Regions from separate parts of the Thioalkalivibrio sp. ARh3 genome, predicted to be linked through region 3. Evidence: predicted binding sites of a transcription regulator. Region 3 holds the regulator's gene; each other region holds the start of a gene.
The links. Region 3 encodes sigma-54, which starts transcription at its own class of promoters, with help from an activator protein. Its sites were predicted from a motif close to TGGCANGNTNCNTGCTT; they were not measured.
Positions count from the first base shown of each region.

Region 1: the regulator sigma-54 is predicted to act here: its motif matches at 1,711-1,727, upstream of C995_RS0103860 (PEP-CTERM sorting domain-containing protein).
Region 2: the regulator sigma-54 is predicted to act here: its motif matches at 3,092-3,108, upstream of C995_RS0105210 (DUF4168 domain-containing protein).

Region 1 covers NZ_KB897947.1:817,052-822,178, forward strand. Annotated here, with positions in the region: gene C995_RS0103855 (PEP-CTERM sorting domain-containing protein) at 1-577, opposite strand, end outside; gene C995_RS0103860 (PEP-CTERM sorting domain-containing protein) at 910-1,629, opposite strand; gene glyA (serine hydroxymethyltransferase) at 2,202-3,461, shown strand; gene nrdR (transcriptional regulator NrdR) at 3,484-4,035, shown strand; gene ribD (bifunctional diaminohydroxyphosphoribosylaminopyrimidine deaminase/5-amino-6-(5-phosphoribosylamino)uracil reductase RibD) at 4,035-5,127, shown strand, end outside.
Region 2 covers NZ_KB897948.1:80,579-85,705, reverse strand. Annotated here, with positions in the region: gene C995_RS0105230 (NAD(P)H-dependent oxidoreductase) at 1-177, shown strand, start outside; gene C995_RS13885 (ABC transporter substrate-binding protein) at 282-980, shown strand; gene C995_RS0105220 (alpha/beta fold hydrolase) at 894-2,087, opposite strand; gene C995_RS0105215 (DUF4197 domain-containing protein) at 2,196-2,897, shown strand; gene C995_RS0105210 (DUF4168 domain-containing protein) at 3,184-3,579, shown strand; gene C995_RS0105205 (EAL domain-containing protein) at 3,601-4,884, opposite strand.
Region 3 covers NZ_KB897947.1:3,198-8,324, reverse strand. Annotated here, with positions in the region: gene kdsC (3-deoxy-manno-octulosonate-8-phosphatase KdsC) at 1-325, shown strand, start outside; gene lptC (LPS export ABC transporter periplasmic protein LptC) at 322-885, shown strand; gene lptA (lipopolysaccharide transport periplasmic protein LptA) at 878-1,402, shown strand; gene lptB (LPS export ABC transporter ATP-binding protein) at 1,420-2,181, shown strand; gene C995_RS0100040 (RNA polymerase factor sigma-54) at 2,255-3,748, shown strand; gene hpf (ribosome hibernation-promoting factor, HPF/YfiA family) at 3,751-4,089, shown strand; gene C995_RS0100030 (PTS sugar transporter subunit IIA) at 4,094-4,564, shown strand; gene hprK (HPr(Ser) kinase/phosphatase) at 4,632-5,127, shown strand, end outside.

The sequences.
Region 1 (5,127 bases), 810 kb from region 3:
GACCGAGCCCTGCGGCCATCAGCATCACCGTTGTCGGTTCGGGGATCGTGCCGTCCCTGCTCGGACGGAAATAAACACTGATCTGCGAGATATTGCGCGTAGCCACACCCGGGTAATCGAACGGCGGCTGGGTGAAGGGCGAGCGGTATTCACCGCTCGTGCCGGTCATCAGGAAGCCGACAAGGTTGGTGCCCTGGCCATGGCTGAACACCAGCAGGAGATCCCCGTAGTCCCAACCGGAATCCAGGCTCCATTGCCCGCTGTGGCGATTGCCATCGAAGCTGGCGAGGGTCGCGCTGTTTGCCCCGGGGGAGGTCCAGCGGCCGTCGAACCGCCAGTCGTTGATCCCGAAGAACCCGGTACCGCCGGCGGTATTCACCAGCCAGATAGACGGATCCCCGGTGGTGGGGTCGGTTGCCGCGCCATCCAGGGGCGACAGGATCTGACAGCCGAGGTTGTCGGTGATGGCATCACCGACGTTGCCGGGCAGGGTGGTGCAATCGAGGAGCGCGGCGTGAGTGGCCCCGGAGAGCGACAGGCTCGCCGCGAACAGGGTGCCGGCCAGCAAAGAGAGCAAGGGCTTGAACGACATCGGGCTTACCTCCATGGGACAAAAGTCCCTCCATGGTTCCTGGTCAAGCGGCTGGGGTCTGGGTCATCCAAAAGTGCCAGCACTGACCAAGCGGAAATACAGCACGCCCCGTGCCATATTTGATCTGCTGGACGATTGTATATTTGAAACAGCGGGTTACAGATGCAGGCGCGACAGAGCCGGCCATCGGGTGCGGGCGGGGTGTAAAAAAACCGGACAGGTCCGGCTGAGGTGTGCCATTTACGATCGGCCGGCCCAAACGAAATGATGGCGCCACATGGGCGCCATCATGGATGGGGTGTGTTGGTTGGGTGTCGTCAGGTTGTCAGGGAGCCCTGCGAACGCCTGCGCGATTTCCGCTGCAGGGCGAGGCCCAGCAGGCCCAGTCCCAGTCCCAGCAGGAGCAGGGTGTGGGGTTCCGGTATGTCCCCGTTGGGGCGGTAATAGATGCTCACGTGGGAGATGTCCCTGGGGCTTGCGCCCGGGAAGTCAAACGGCGGTTCGATAAACGGCGAGAGATAGCTGCCGCTGTAGCCGGTCATCAGGAACCCGGTCAGATTGGTGCTGCCGCCGTCCTTGAACAGGAACAACAGGTCGCCGTAGACAAAGCTCGGATCGAGCGTCCAGGTCCCGCCCTGGGCGTCGCCGTTCATCGTGACCAGGTTAAGGGTCGGATCGGCCGGGTCGAACTCCAGGGGCTGCGGTTCATCGTTTCCGTTATTCTCGTCATTTTCCTTCTTCGGATCCTCCCAGCGGCCGTCGAACTGCCAGTTGCTGATGCCGAAAAAACCCGTGCCACCGGCCGTGTTGACGATCCAGTTCGAGGGGTCGCCCCCCACGGGATCGTTCGCATGCCCGTCCAGCGGCGAGAGAATCTGACAGCCAATGTTGGTGGTGACGCGATCTTCAACGCCTCCGTCCAGGCTGGAGCACTCCAGCAGCGGGTCGATCGTGGAAGCCTGTGTGGCGCCGGACAGTCCCAGGCCCAGCAACAGGGCCGCACTCGCGAAATAGGGTGTGAAGCGTGTTGGTTTCATTCAATTTACCTTCCCTGGGTAGGGGCCCCCTGGGTGGCTTGCGCGGATCCGGCCCATCCGGATCCTTTTGCATCCAGGACTATGCAGAAACGATGCCACCCGGGCTGGTCTCGGGAACGCATCCGTAAAAACAGATGGATAGACCCCTTACTCCCGCTGCCGCACAGCACTGGACTGGGGGGTGGCGTAAAAATGTGCGACACCTTGCTTGCCCCCTGTTCGGGCGAGTGGTGCCCCGCACGCGTCGAGGGCCGCGGTCGGCGGGGATTCCCCGGCCGGGGCCGGGTGTAAAGAAATGGGACACGGGGTTGTATGCGCCGGACATCGTTGCGGTCCCGTCGAGCTTTCGGGAACGCGGGGATACGGTTTATCTGCATGAAAAACAGGCAATATTCGCGGTCCGGCGCCAAGCGCCATTGGACCCGGGGCGGGGCCGTGCCGTGGCGGCCGCCTGAAAAAATGCCCCGCATCCCCTATCATTACGCGTCTTTGTTTCCCCCTTCCCAGGCCTGCGCTGGCGAGTCGGCGCGCCGGGAGACCGAATCCACGAATGAATGAAACGGGAGATCCGAATGTTTTCGATCGACATGAGCATCCACGGCTACGACGACGAACTCTGGGGCGCGATCAGCAAGGAGGCGCAGCGCCAGGAAGAGCACATCGAGCTGATCGCCTCCGAGAACTACACCAGCCCGCGCGTGATGGAGGCCCAGGGCTCCGTGCTGACCAACAAGTACGCCGAGGGCTACCCGGGCAAGCGCTACTATGGTGGCTGCGAGTACGTGGATATCGTCGAACAGCTCGCGATCGACCGTCTCAAGGAGCTCTACGGCGCCGACTACGCGAACGTGCAGCCGCATTCCGGCTCGCAGGCCAACGCGGCGGTGTACATGGCCCTGCTGCAGCCGCATGACACCGTGCTCGGCATGAGCCTGGACGCCGGCGGTCACCTGACCCACGGCGCCAAGCCGAACTTCTCCGGCAAGATCTACAACGCGGTGCAGTACGGCATCACCGACGAGGGCCTGATCGACTACGACGAGGTCCAGCGCCTGGCCACCGAGCACCAGCCGAAGATGATCGTCGCCGGCTTCTCCGCCTACTCGCGCGTGGTCGACTGGAAGCGCTTCCGCGAGATCGCCGATTCCGTGGGCGCCTACCTGATGGTGGACATGGCCCACGTCTCCGGCCTGATCGCCGCCGGCGAATACCCGAACCCGATCGACCACGCCCACGTGGTCACCTCGACCACGCACAAGTCCCTGCGCGGGCCGCGTGGCGGCTTCATCATCACCAAGGGCCAGCCGGAGCTGAACAAGAAGTTCCAGTCGCTGATCTTCCCGGGGACTCAGGGTGGCCCGCTGATGCACGTGATCGCCGGCAAGGCGGTGGCGTTCAAGGAGGCCCTGGAGCCGGAATTCAAGACCTACCAGAAGCAGGTGATTGCCAACGCCCGCGCGATGGCCGAGGTCCTGGTCGAACGCGGCTACGACATCGTCTCCGGTGGCACCGACAACCACCTGTTCCTGCTGAGCCTGGTGTCCAAGGGCATGACCGGCAAGGCCGCGGATGCCGCCCTGGGCCGCGCCAACATCACGGTCAACAAGAACGCCGTGCCGAATGACCCGCAGTCCCCGTTCGTGACCTCCGGCATCCGCATCGGCACCGCCGCGCTGACCACCCGTGGCTTCACCGAGGCCGAGTCGCGCGAGCTGGCCGGTTGGATCGCCGACGTGCTGGACGACCACGAGAACGAGCAGGTGATCGACGCGACCCGCGACAAGGTCGTCGAGATCTGCCGCCGCTTCCCGGTCTACGGCGCGTCCGAATAACGCGGCGTAGCGGCGGCCTGCCATGCGCTGCCCGGCCTGTGGCGCCCACGATACCCGCGTGGTCGACTCGCGGGTGGCCGGCCCGGAGCAGGAGCAGATCCGGCGCCGGCGCGAGTGCCGCGAGTGCCGGGCGCGGTTCACCACCTTCGAGCGGGCGGAGTTCAGCCTGCCGCGGGTGGTCAAGCGCTCCGGCGAGCGCGTCGCCTTCGATGAGGACAAGCTGCGCAGTGGTCTGCGCCGGGCGCTGCACAAGCGCCCGGTGAAGACCGAAGATGTCGAGCGCGTGATCGACGACATCAAGCGTCAGCTCGCCTCCCTGGCGGCCCCCGAGGTGAAGTCCGATCGCATTGGCGAAATGGTCCTGGCGGCCTTGCATGCCCTGGACCACGTGGCCTATATCCGATTTGCCTCCATCTATCTGAGCTTTGCCAGCGTGCAGTCCTTCCGCGAGGCCATCGAGCGGCTCGAGGATGACCTGACGCCGGAGATGCGCCGTTCACAGCTGCGCCTGATCGATGAGGGACTCGCCGACACGGATGCCTCCGCCCCGGGGGATTCGCAGGAGGGCAGCTGATGGCACAGCCGGGACACGAGCAGGCAGTGGAGGATCGGCGCCACATGGCGCGGGCGCTGGAGCTGGCCGATCGCGGTCGCTTCAGCGCCGACCCCAACCCGCGTGTGGGCTGCGTGCTGGTACGTGATGGCGAGATCGTCGGAGAGGGGCTGCACTGGCGTGCCGGCGAGCCGCACGCCGAAGTGAACGCCCTGCGCGCGGCCGGTGAAGCCGCGCGCAGGGGTACCGTCTACGTGACGCTCGAGCCGTGCAGCCATGATGGCCGCACCCCTCCCTGTACCGAGGCGCTGATCCAGGCCGGTGTGGCCCGGGTCGTGATCGCGATGCAGGACCCGAATCCGCGGGTCTGTGGTGGCGGTATGAAGGCCCTGCGCGCGGCCGGGATCGAGGTCGAAACCGGCGTGCTCGAGGCCGAGGCGCGGGCGCTGAACCCGGGCTTTGTCCAGCGTATGGAGCAGGCACGCCCGTGGGTCCGGATCAAGCTGGCCGCGAGCCTGGACGGGCGCACGGCGATGGCCTCGGGCGAGTCACGCTGGATTACCGGCGAGGCCGCGCGTCGCGATGTGCAGCTGTGGCGGGCGCGCGCCGGGGCGATCCTGACCGGCAGCGGTACCGTGGTGGCCGACGACCCGCGCCTGAACGTGCGCATGAAGCCGCACCAGCTGGCCGCCCAGGCTGGCTTTCCCGATGACCCGCACTACTCGGACCTGCCGGTTCGGCAGCCGCTGCGGGTGATCCTGGATGCCCGGCTGCGCACGCCCCCCGGCGCCCAGATCCTGCAGAGCGGCCCCGTGTGGATCCTGACCGGGCCGGACGCGGCCCGGTCGCCGGCGGCCGATACCTTGCGCGGGCATGGCGCGGACGTGCGTCCGATCGCGCTGGCCAGCGACTCGCCCGAGGGCGGGTTGGATCTCGGCGAGGTGCTGGCGGAGCTGGCTCGGGCCGAGGTCAACGAACTGCATGTGGAGTCCGGCCCGGGCCTCGCCGGGGCCCTGGCACGCGGGGGCTGGGTGGACGAGTGGCTGCTGTACCAGGCGCCGTTGCTGCTCGGCTCGAGTGCCCGCCCGCTGGTGGAGTGGCCGCTGGTGCGCA
Region 2 (5,127 bases), on a different contig from region 3:
GCCTATGAAGGCATTGCCTATTTCGTGGTTCCGCATGCGGCGTGGCTGATGTGGCTCCTGTGGCGCGAGCGGCAGCGCGGTGCGCCCGACGGACGCATCGACGGACTGATGGCGGTATCGCTAGCCTATGTGCTGTGGTTTGGCCTGGTGCCGCTGGTGAATCTCGCGGCGGGTTGATTGAGCAGAAGGCCGGCGCCATGGCCGATGCGCAGACGGGTGTTCGTGCTGGGGAGGGACGGAAGATGTTTGGAAGGCTGATGTCGAGTTTCGTTCTGCTGGGGATGTTGGCGACGCCGGCCCTGGCGGAAGACCGTGAGGCGTTTTATATCGCAGGCGATCGGGATGAGGCGCCGTATAGCTGGATTGACCGCGACGGACGCTTCGTCGGGCACTATGTCCAGTTGATGCAGGAGGCCTTTGCCCATCTATGGGTTCCGCTGCGCCACGAGCCCCACGAATGGGAAGAGGCGCAGCGTCTGGTGAAGGAGGGCAAGGCCGACGCGATCATCACCACCATGACGCCGGAGCGCGAGGAGTATCTGGTGGCGAGCGAGGTTGCGCTGGCCGAGCCGGAATGGGTGGCCTTCGTGCGTGAGGACCATCCCGAGCGCGATGCGTTGCTGGCCAAGGAACGCCTGGAGGACTTTGCCGGATACCGCGTGCTGGACTACGCCGGCAACGGCTGGGGCAAGGCCAACCTGGAGGGCCTGGACGTGCAGCGCGAAGGTACGCTTTCGGAAACCCTGCGGCGTCTGGCGGCCGGCGAAGGCGACGTGCTGATCAACATGAGCGAGGTGACCGAGCACACCATCCGGGAACTGAAGCGGGCCTATCCCCACGAGGCGGATTCGCTGGAGCGACTGGTGGCCTCGTCGAACGTGCTGGATGTGACATCAATGCATCTTCTGGTGCGCAAGGACTCGCCGCATGTGCATCTGGTGCCGCGGATCGACCAGGTCCTGCGGGAGCTGGGCATCTGACGTCCGCTCAGGGAAGACGGGTGCGACTGGCGGTTCTTCGCCCCGCCAGTCGAACAGGATATGCAGGATCGGTTCGATCGCCGGGGGGTATTCCGTCAGCGGACCGGGCACCAGCAGGCCGCGGTGCGAGGCCTCCAGGATCAGGGGTTCGGGGTGGCCCTCCAGTGACAGGGACTCGATCGGCACGACCCCGTCGCCCAGGCCTTCGCTGGTGTCTTCCCACCAGTCTTCGATGCGTTCGGGCAGGTCTTCGATGCCGAACTGCTCGCTCAGGGCCTGCAGGCTGGCCTCCATCGCCGGTGTCGGTTCCGGCACGAGGCCGCCGATGATCTGTACCGGGATACCCTCCGGCCAGGGGCGCCGATTCAGATCCGCCAGAAATTCGCTGTCGGGCCGCAGATCGATCTTGGCCGCTCCCGTGCCGTCGCGCAGCCCGGCGAAAAGCGAAAAGCGCTGCTCACGTATGTCGGCGAGCCATTCGCGGACCTCGAGCCAGACCCGCAGGCGTGCCCAGTCAGAGCCCTGGTTGGGTGTGGCGACCAGGATCACGCCCGCAATGGGCGGTCCTTCGACACGTGGGGCTTCGTCGACCGGGTGTCTCCAGCGGGTGACAAAGTCGCGGATCACCAGGCCGCCCATGCTGTGCCCCACCAGAATGACCGGCTGGTTGGTATCCAGCGTGTCCCAGTATTCGGCCAGGAGGTCGGCACTGCGATCAATCGCCTGATCGTTCGGATACCGAAACTCCCAGCCATTGATGCCGGCCGTGTCGAGGGCAGGTGCAAGCGTGTCCCAGATATCCCCGGGCTCGTCGAGGCCGTGCAGCATGACGACCTCGGGGTGGACGTCATCATCGAAGACCGAGGATCGCGGGACAAAGCCGCGGAGGTCATCGGGCAGCGCCATGATCTCCGGAAACCATTCATGCAGGCGGTCCTGGACCTCCAGGCGCAGTTCGCGCTCCTGTTCCGGATGCTGTTCGGTCCAGGTGACCCAGGCGAGGAACGCGAGTACCGGCAAGCCGATCACCAGGGCGGCTGCGTACAGCCGCTTGCGGGAGCGTGTTCGGCGGCGCGATTGGCGGGTCATATTGTAACGATTGGGCATGCGCGCGCGGATCGCAAGGGCCGCCCGGTGCCGGATGTGGTGGACCGGCCACGGAGTGTGCGTGGGGCGAGGTGTATCATGTCCGTACCCTTTTCCCGGAGCTTCCGCATGCGTCATTCGCCGCTCTTGTTGTTGCTGTGCCTGCCGTTTCTCCTCTCGGCCTGCGCAGGCCTGGATGTCCGCGACTTCGGCTTGAATGGCGAGGGGAGTGGAGGAGACCGGGCGGAAGAGGCGATCCGCGAGGCCCTTCGAGTCGGCACCGAACGAACCGTGGAACGCACGGGGCGGGAGGACGGCTATTGGGGCAACCAGGCCATACGGATCGGTCTGCCGCAGGAGTTGCGGCAGGCAGGGGATGTGCTGCGCAGCGCCGGACTGGGCAACCAGGTCGATGATCTCGAACGGCGCATGAACCGGGCCGCAGAGGCCGCCGCACGCGAGGCGACTCCGGTGTTCGTGAATGCGATTCGCGACATGCACCCGTCCGACGTTCACGCGGTTCTGCGCGGTGATGACGATGCCGCGACCCAGTACCTGCGCGGTGCGTCCGAGTCGGATCTGCGCGAGCGCTATGCGCCCGTGGTGCGCGAGCACATGGAAGGTGCCGGGGTGTACCGGGTGTACCAGCCGCTGCGCGATGCAGCCAGCCGTATCCCCGGCCTGGCCGATCTGGATGTGGATCTCGACCGCTATGTGACGGATCACGCGCTGGATGGCCTGTTTACCATCCTGGCGGACGAAGAACGCCGCGTCCGCGAGGACCCGGCTGCACGTACGACGCAACTCCTGCGGGACTATTTCGGCTCATGACACGTGCATGACCGGCGTTTGTGACGCCATGAGACCGGTATCGAAAGCGCCTCGTGTCTGGGTCGTGGCGACACGGGTCGAGGCGATGCATGTGTCGAAATGACGCATCTGCAAGTGTGATGGTGTTCAACTTGCCCGCGGTGCCCTAAGGCTGAAAGCGCCTGCTGGCGCGAGTTTCCGAGATCAGGTCGTTTTGGCACGGAGCCTGCTTTGCTTTGGACCAAGGCCCGAGCAATCGCGACGGGCCATCAAAAGCCAACCGATCTGAAGCAGCAGGAGGCGCACGATGGGACACAAGACCGGTACCGCATATTCGATCGCGCTGGCCCTGGGCCTTGCCCTGGGCGGTGCGAGCACGGCGGCCGCAGAGGACCCGACGGTGTTCGAGCAGGAATGGACGGATGATCCCGAAATGTCCGCCGACGATGTCAGTGAAAGCGATCTGGAGAGCTTCCTGGCTGCGGCGCATGCCGCTCAGGACATCCGCGCTGAATACGCGGACGACATCGCGGAGGCGGAGGGCGAGGACGCCCAGGAACTGCGTGACGAAGCCAACGACGAAATGGTGGCAGCGATTGAGGATGAGGACCTGACGGTCGAGGAATACCAGGATATTGCCTACCTGATCGACAACGACAGCGATCTCGGGGAGCAATTCGCCGAGATTGCGAAGGGTTCGTAACCTGCACAAGCACTACGCCTGCTATCTCCCAGGACCCCGGCGGAGGCTTTGCCCGCTGGGGTTCATTGTGTGAGGGCTGCTGCGCGGCGTCGGGGGGTTATCAGGGTCAACCGCCTCGAGCAGCAGCAGGGATGGGACCTCGTCCGCTTGCAGGGGTCGGGCGAAGTAAAACCCCTGGATGCGGTCGAACCCGAGTTCCCGGCTCAGTTCGATCTGGTGCCGTGTCTCGATGCCCTCGGCCACGGTCGTCAGGCCAAGTGAGCCGGCCAGCAGTGCGATGCCTCGCGCGAGATCAGCGGCCGAGGGATCGTGGCCAAGGTTGGAAACAAGCTGACGGTCGAGCTTGAGCGTGTCGATCGGAAACCGGTTGAGGTAGGCGAGGGATGAATACCCGGTGCCGAAGTCGTCGATGGCGAGATGCACTCCCAGATGCTTCAGGGCCGAGAGGGCGGGTTTGGCGTCCTCGAGCACGAGCACGGTCTCGGTGAGTTCGATGGTCAGGAGGTCGGGCGGCAAGTGGTGTCGCTTGAGCGCGCGAGCGACATCGTATGCGAGTTCGGGGCGGATCAGGTCCCGGGCGGAGAGATTGATCGCGGTATACCAGGGCTCGCGGCCCTGCGCCTGAGCGTGGTTCTTCCACTCTTCGGTCTGTCGACAGGCCTCGGCGACTACCAACTCCCCGATATCGTGTATCAGAGAAGAATCCTCAGCCACGTCGAGGAAGTCCGCCGGGGTGAGCTCCCCGTGTACCGGGTGTTGCCAGCGGATCAGTGCCTCGACTCCGACAAAACGGCGCTGGCGGATCGAGTAGATCGGCTGGTAGCGCAGAAAGAACTCGTTGTGCTTCAGACCTCGCCGAATGTCGAACTCCTGGCGCATGCGCCGCAGCTCCTCGGTGACCGGGCGCAGCGCGGGAATGACCAGCCAGGCCATCAATTGCCCGATCCCAACGAAGAATGCCGTGCGCGTCAGCCAGCGTTCGGTCTCCTGGGCGGTGGCCGTTGCGACATCCACGTAGGTCAGGGGGCCGGCCAGCACACCGGCCACCAGCGCAACGATCAGGGCGGCGCCTGGGCCAAAGCGCGCGGCGGCAAACAGGATCGGCACGTAGTAGAGGTGCGGCACGATGCGGTCGGCACCGCCCGCCAGGTAGGGGATCAGCCAGGAAAGCAGGAGGCCCCCGACAATAATGAGCGTCGCGGAGACAAAGGACATCTCGACCCAGGAGCGGAGCGTGGTGCGCGCCAGGTATTCGGAATACCAGGACCCGTTTGCCTGGAGAGGTGCCGAGTCGGACCTGGACATCGGGAGCTCCTTGCTGGTTGCCGCCGGCCCATCCATGGTGCGGTGCCCGCCTCGGCGGCTTCGGGAAGTCAGAGGTTATGAAATAATGTCGCGCTCGGAGTTGTCTGGAGTTTAGTACAGCCCACAGCAAGTGCGAGCCATGCGTTCCTGTGCCGGGTGGGCCCTGTTAATCACGTGGTGGGGACGTGCCTGTCCCGAGCTGTGAACGTGGGCGTGGCAGGGGCGCGGAGTCTGCAGGATGCG
Region 3 (5,127 bases):
CGAGCACCGCATGCGGGATCTCGGCGTGCAGCATCTGGTGCAGGGACGGCGCGACAAGGGGGCTGCACTGCACGAGTTGCTGGAGCAGACCGGGCATGCGCCCGAGGCGGCGGCCTTTGTGGGCGACGACATCGTCGATCTGCCGGCGATGCGCCGCGTGGGCCTTGGCATCGCGGTGGCGGATTCCCACCCGCTGGTAGTGCGGCATGCCGACTGGGTCACGCAGGCCCCTGGCGGGCGCGGCGCGGTGCGCGAGGTCTGCGAGGGCCTGCTGGCAGCCCAGGGGCGCCTGGAGGCACTGTTCGCGGAGTATGTTGACGGATGAAATGGGCGGCCGGACTGGCGGCGCTGATCCTGGTGCCGATGGCGGCGCTGGTGACCGGCGCTGCTGCCAGCGAGCATGAGCCGGAGGGCGAGGTGACGCTGGAGATCGAGGGCTTCACGCTGCACGCGACCGGCGAGGATGGCGAACTGAGCCACCGCCTGCGCGGAACGCGGCTGCGCGAGTTTGGCCGTGATGGACCGCAGCTGATCGACGACCCCGATCTGGATATCTTTGACGCCGGCGGTATCGAATGGCACTGGACCGCGCCCGAGGCGCTGCACCGGCCCATGGACGAGACCCTGGACCTGATCGGCCCCACGCGAGGGGTGCAGCCCGAGCGTGCCGAACGCGTGCGCACGGTGATCGAGTCCGCCGACGTGACGGTGGCGACCGACATCATGATCGCCACGTCCGATGCGTTCTCGACGCTTGATCAGCCCGGCTTTTTCCAGCGGGGCACGGGTCTGCGCGTGGACTCGCGAGGGGATACCATAGAGCTGTTCCATGACGTGTACACACTCTACAGCGAGTCAGGCGAGGAGGAAGCCGCTGATGACTGAACGTGGTGGGTCGCCGCTCGCTCGGCTCGCGTGGCCCGTGTTGATGGGAAGTGCCTTGCTGATGCTGATCTCGCCGGTCATCGCCCAGCAGCAGCCCCTCCCCGTGGAGATCACAGCGGATCACGCAGAGATGGACGACCGCCGGGGGGTGAGTACCTATACCGGCGATGTGGTGGTGGTCCGTGGGGACATGACGCTGGAGGCGGACAAGGTCTATGTGCGCAGCCGCGACCGGCGCCCCTACGAGATGGAGGCCCACGGCGAGCCCGCGCGGCTCGAGTCGCCGGATCCGGAGACGGGCGAGATGCGCATCGCCACCGCACTGCGGATTGATTACCTCCTGAACGAGGACCGGGTGATCCTGACCGATCAGGCGCATGTGGTCACGGCGGCCGAGGAGGCGCGTGGCAAGCGCATTGTCTACGACCTGGAGACCGACATCATCGAGGCCGAGCGGGGCGAGACCGATGACGAGCGTGTGCGGATCAGGATTCAGCCCCGCGAAGACGACGAATGACCGAGGTGGACTCCAGCATGTCAGCGGCGGCCGGCGGCCAACCGGCTCCAATGGCCGGGTATCTGGCCGGGCGCGAACTGACCAAGCGCTATGGCAAGCGTACAGTGCTGGATCGTGTCGATGTCGACCTGGCCCCGGGAGAGGTGGTGGGGCTGCTGGGCCCGAACGGGGCGGGCAAGACGACCTGTTTCTATAGCCTGGTGGGCCTGATCCGACCGAATCGTGGTCGTATTACGCTGGGTGACCGGGACATCACCCGGGCGCCGATTCACGCGCGGGCCCGGGCCGGGTTGGGCTACCTGCCGCAGGAGGCCTCGATCTTCCGGCGGCTGAGTGTGTGGGACAACCTGCAGGCGGTACTGGAGCTGCGGCGCGAGCTCGATCGCCACGAGCGTCGTCGCATCGGCGATGCCCTGATCGAGGAGTTCCAGCTGGAGACGGTGCGCCACAGCCCGGGGATTGCCCTGTCCGGGGGCGAGCGTCGCCGTGCGGAGATTGCCCGGGCGCTGGCCGGTGATCCGCGCTTTATCTGCCTGGACGAGCCGTTCGCCGGCGTGGACCCGATTTCCGTGGGCGACATCCAGGCCGTGATCGGGCACCTGGCTGAACGTGGAATCGGCGTGCTGATTTCCGATCACAATGTGCGCGAGACCCTGAGAATCTGCGACAGGGCCTATATTCTCAGTGAGGGTCGCATGCTGAGCGCGGGTACCCCGCAGGAACTGCTGGACGACCCCCAGGTGCGCCGGGTGTATCTTGGCGATAACTTTCGGCTGTGAACCGCCTTGGTGCACATGGACCTACGACTCCTTTTAAGATGATTCTGATGGTCACCTTGGACCTGAAACCGCGATGCTGAAGCCCGGGCTCAATCTGCAGCTGGGGCAGACGTTGACGATGACCCCGCAGCTGCAACAGGCCATCCGCCTGCTGCAGCTTTCCACGCTGGAGTTGCAGGCGGAGATCCAGCAGGCGCTGGAAAGCAACCCCATGCTCGAGCAGGTGGAAGACGAGGGCGAGGAAGCCCCGACCGAGCGTCCGGAGGAAGGGGGCGAGTTGGTCGAGGGGGATCGCATGCAGGCCGACACGGCCGGCGATGACGTGATCCCCGAGGAGCTGAGTACCGACAGCCGCTGGGACGACATCTACGAGCCCGCCCCGAGTCCGCGCGGCCTGGACGACCGCGATCCGCTGGAGAATACCTCCGACGGCGAGGACGAGGGCCTGCAGGACCACTTGCTCTGGCAGTTGCATCTGAGCCACCTGACCCCGCGCGACCAGCGGATCGGCGCGGCGTTGATCGACGCGATCACTCCGGATGGTTATCTGGACGGTGAGCTCGAGGCGCTGGCGGAGATGATCAGTCAGGGCGAAGACGAACCCGTGGGGGTCGACGAGGTCGAGGCGGTACTGCACTGGATTCAGCAGTGCGATCCCCTGGGCGTAGGCGCGCGGGACCTGCGCGAGTGCCTGGAGATCCAGTTGGGCCATCTGGCGCCGGATGCCCCGGCGCGCGACGCGGCTCGAGCCATCCTGGAAAATGGCATGGAGAGCCTGGCCAAGCGGGACTACCGGGCCCTGCAGCGTCAGTCCGGGGTGCGCGACCCGGACGAGCTGGCGCGGGCGCTGGACCTGATCCGCACCCTCAACCCGCGTCCGGGTGCCCAGATCAGCGAGCCCAGTTCGGAATACGTCGTGCCGGATGTCTACGTCCGCCATGACCGCGATGGCTGGCGTGTGGACCTGAATCCGGAGATTGCGCCGCGCATTCGCATCAACGATCTCTATGCGGGTATGGTGCGGCAGGTCTCCGATGCCCGTGACAGCGCGTTCATGCGCGATCAGTTGCAGGAGGCACGCTGGTTCCTGAAGAGCCTGCACAGTCGTAACGACACCCTCCTGCGAGTGGCCCAGGCCATCGTGGAACGACAGCAGGGCTTTCTGGAGCATGGAGAGGTCGCGATGCAGCCGTTGATCCTGCGCGACATCGCCGAGGCCCTGGAGATGCACGAATCGACCATCTCGCGGGTGACCACGCAGAAATATATGCATACCCCGCGCGGGGTATTTGAGTTCAAGTACTTCTTTTCCAGTCATGTTGGCACCGCCGATGGCGGCGAATGCTCGGCGACCGCAATCCGTGCCATGATTCGGGAATTGATCGGTGACGAAACGCCGAACAAGCCTCTAAGCGACGCAAAACTGGCCCAGATCCTGTCGGATCGGGGCATCAATGTGGCCCGACGCACCGTGGCCAAGTACCGCGAGGCCATGCATATCCCGTCTTCCAGCGAACGCCGGCAGATGGCGAGCATGCCGAGTGGAAACAAGCAAAAAGGAGCCTGACCATGCAGATCAACCTGACCGGCCATCATGTGGATATCACCGACGCCCTGCGCGACTACGTGAACGAAAAGTTCGCGAAGCTGGAGCGTCACTTCGACAAGGTGATCGACGTGCACGTGGTGCTGACCCACGAGAAGAACCAGAACCTGCACAACAAGGCGGAGGCAAACCTCCAGGTCAGCGGCAATCACATTCATGCCGAAGCCAGTCACGAGGACATGTACGCCGCGATTGACGGCCTGATCGACAAGGTGGATCGTCAGTTGATCAAGCACAAGGAAAAGGTCAAGGACCACCACCGTGCCGAGGGTGCCCAGCGCAACCGCGAGCAGGCCCTGTAGCGTAATGACCGTTGCCGAGCTGATCACCCGCGACCGTATTCGCCTGGAGCCCGAGTGTTCCAGTCAGAAGCGGGCGCTCGAGACCCTGGGCGAGTTGCTGGCTGTCGGCGGCGAGGAATCCGCCGGCCCGGCCAGTGGGGCCATCTTCGAGGCCCTGTCTGCCCGCGAGAAGCTTGGCTCCACCGGTCTGGGACACGGCGTGGCCATCCCCCATGGGCGTCTGGCCGAGCTCGATGCCCCCCGGGTCGCAGTCCTGCGACTGGATCAGGGCGTCGATTTCGACGCCATGGATCACGAGCCGGTGGACATCCTGATCGCGCTGCTGGTGCCCGAGGCGGCGACCAGCGAGCACCTGGATCTTCTGGCGCAGCTGGCTCGCGGACTTTCTCAGCCCGACAATATCGCTTCCCTGCGGCGAGCCGGTGACGCGGAGGTCATGGAGCGTGAACTGACCCGGGCCTTCGGCGACGCCTGAACATGGGGCGCCCCACCGTGTCTGTTCTGTCCCGACAGCTGACGCAACCTCTTCCGGAGGTTCACGGATGAACGAGGCACTGGGGGAGGGCGGCATCGCGCGCGATATCACTGTTGAGGCCCTGATCCAGGCGATGGGCAATCGTCTGGATCTGCGCTATGTGCACGGCGAGCAGGCCGCTCCCGACCGCAATCTGGTCGGCGGTGATGGCGACGACCTGCCCCTGGCCGGACACCTCAACCTGATAAGGCCGAACCGCATCCAGGTCATCGGCGATTTCGAGGCGCGCTATATCGCGCGGCTGAGCGATGCACAACGCGAGCAGCTGATCCTGGAGATGGCTCGTACGGGCACGACCGCGGTGATCTTCGCCGAGGATACCTGCCCGTTCTCGGAGATGCCCCATGTCCCCGAGGAGCAATTGCCGCTGATCCTGTGCTCCTCTACCAGCAGTCACGAGATCATTTCCCTGTTGCGCTACTTCCTGCAGCAGCGGCTGGCCCATTTCGAGGTGCGCCATGGCGTGTTCATGGAGATCCTGGGGATCGGCGTGCTGATCAGCG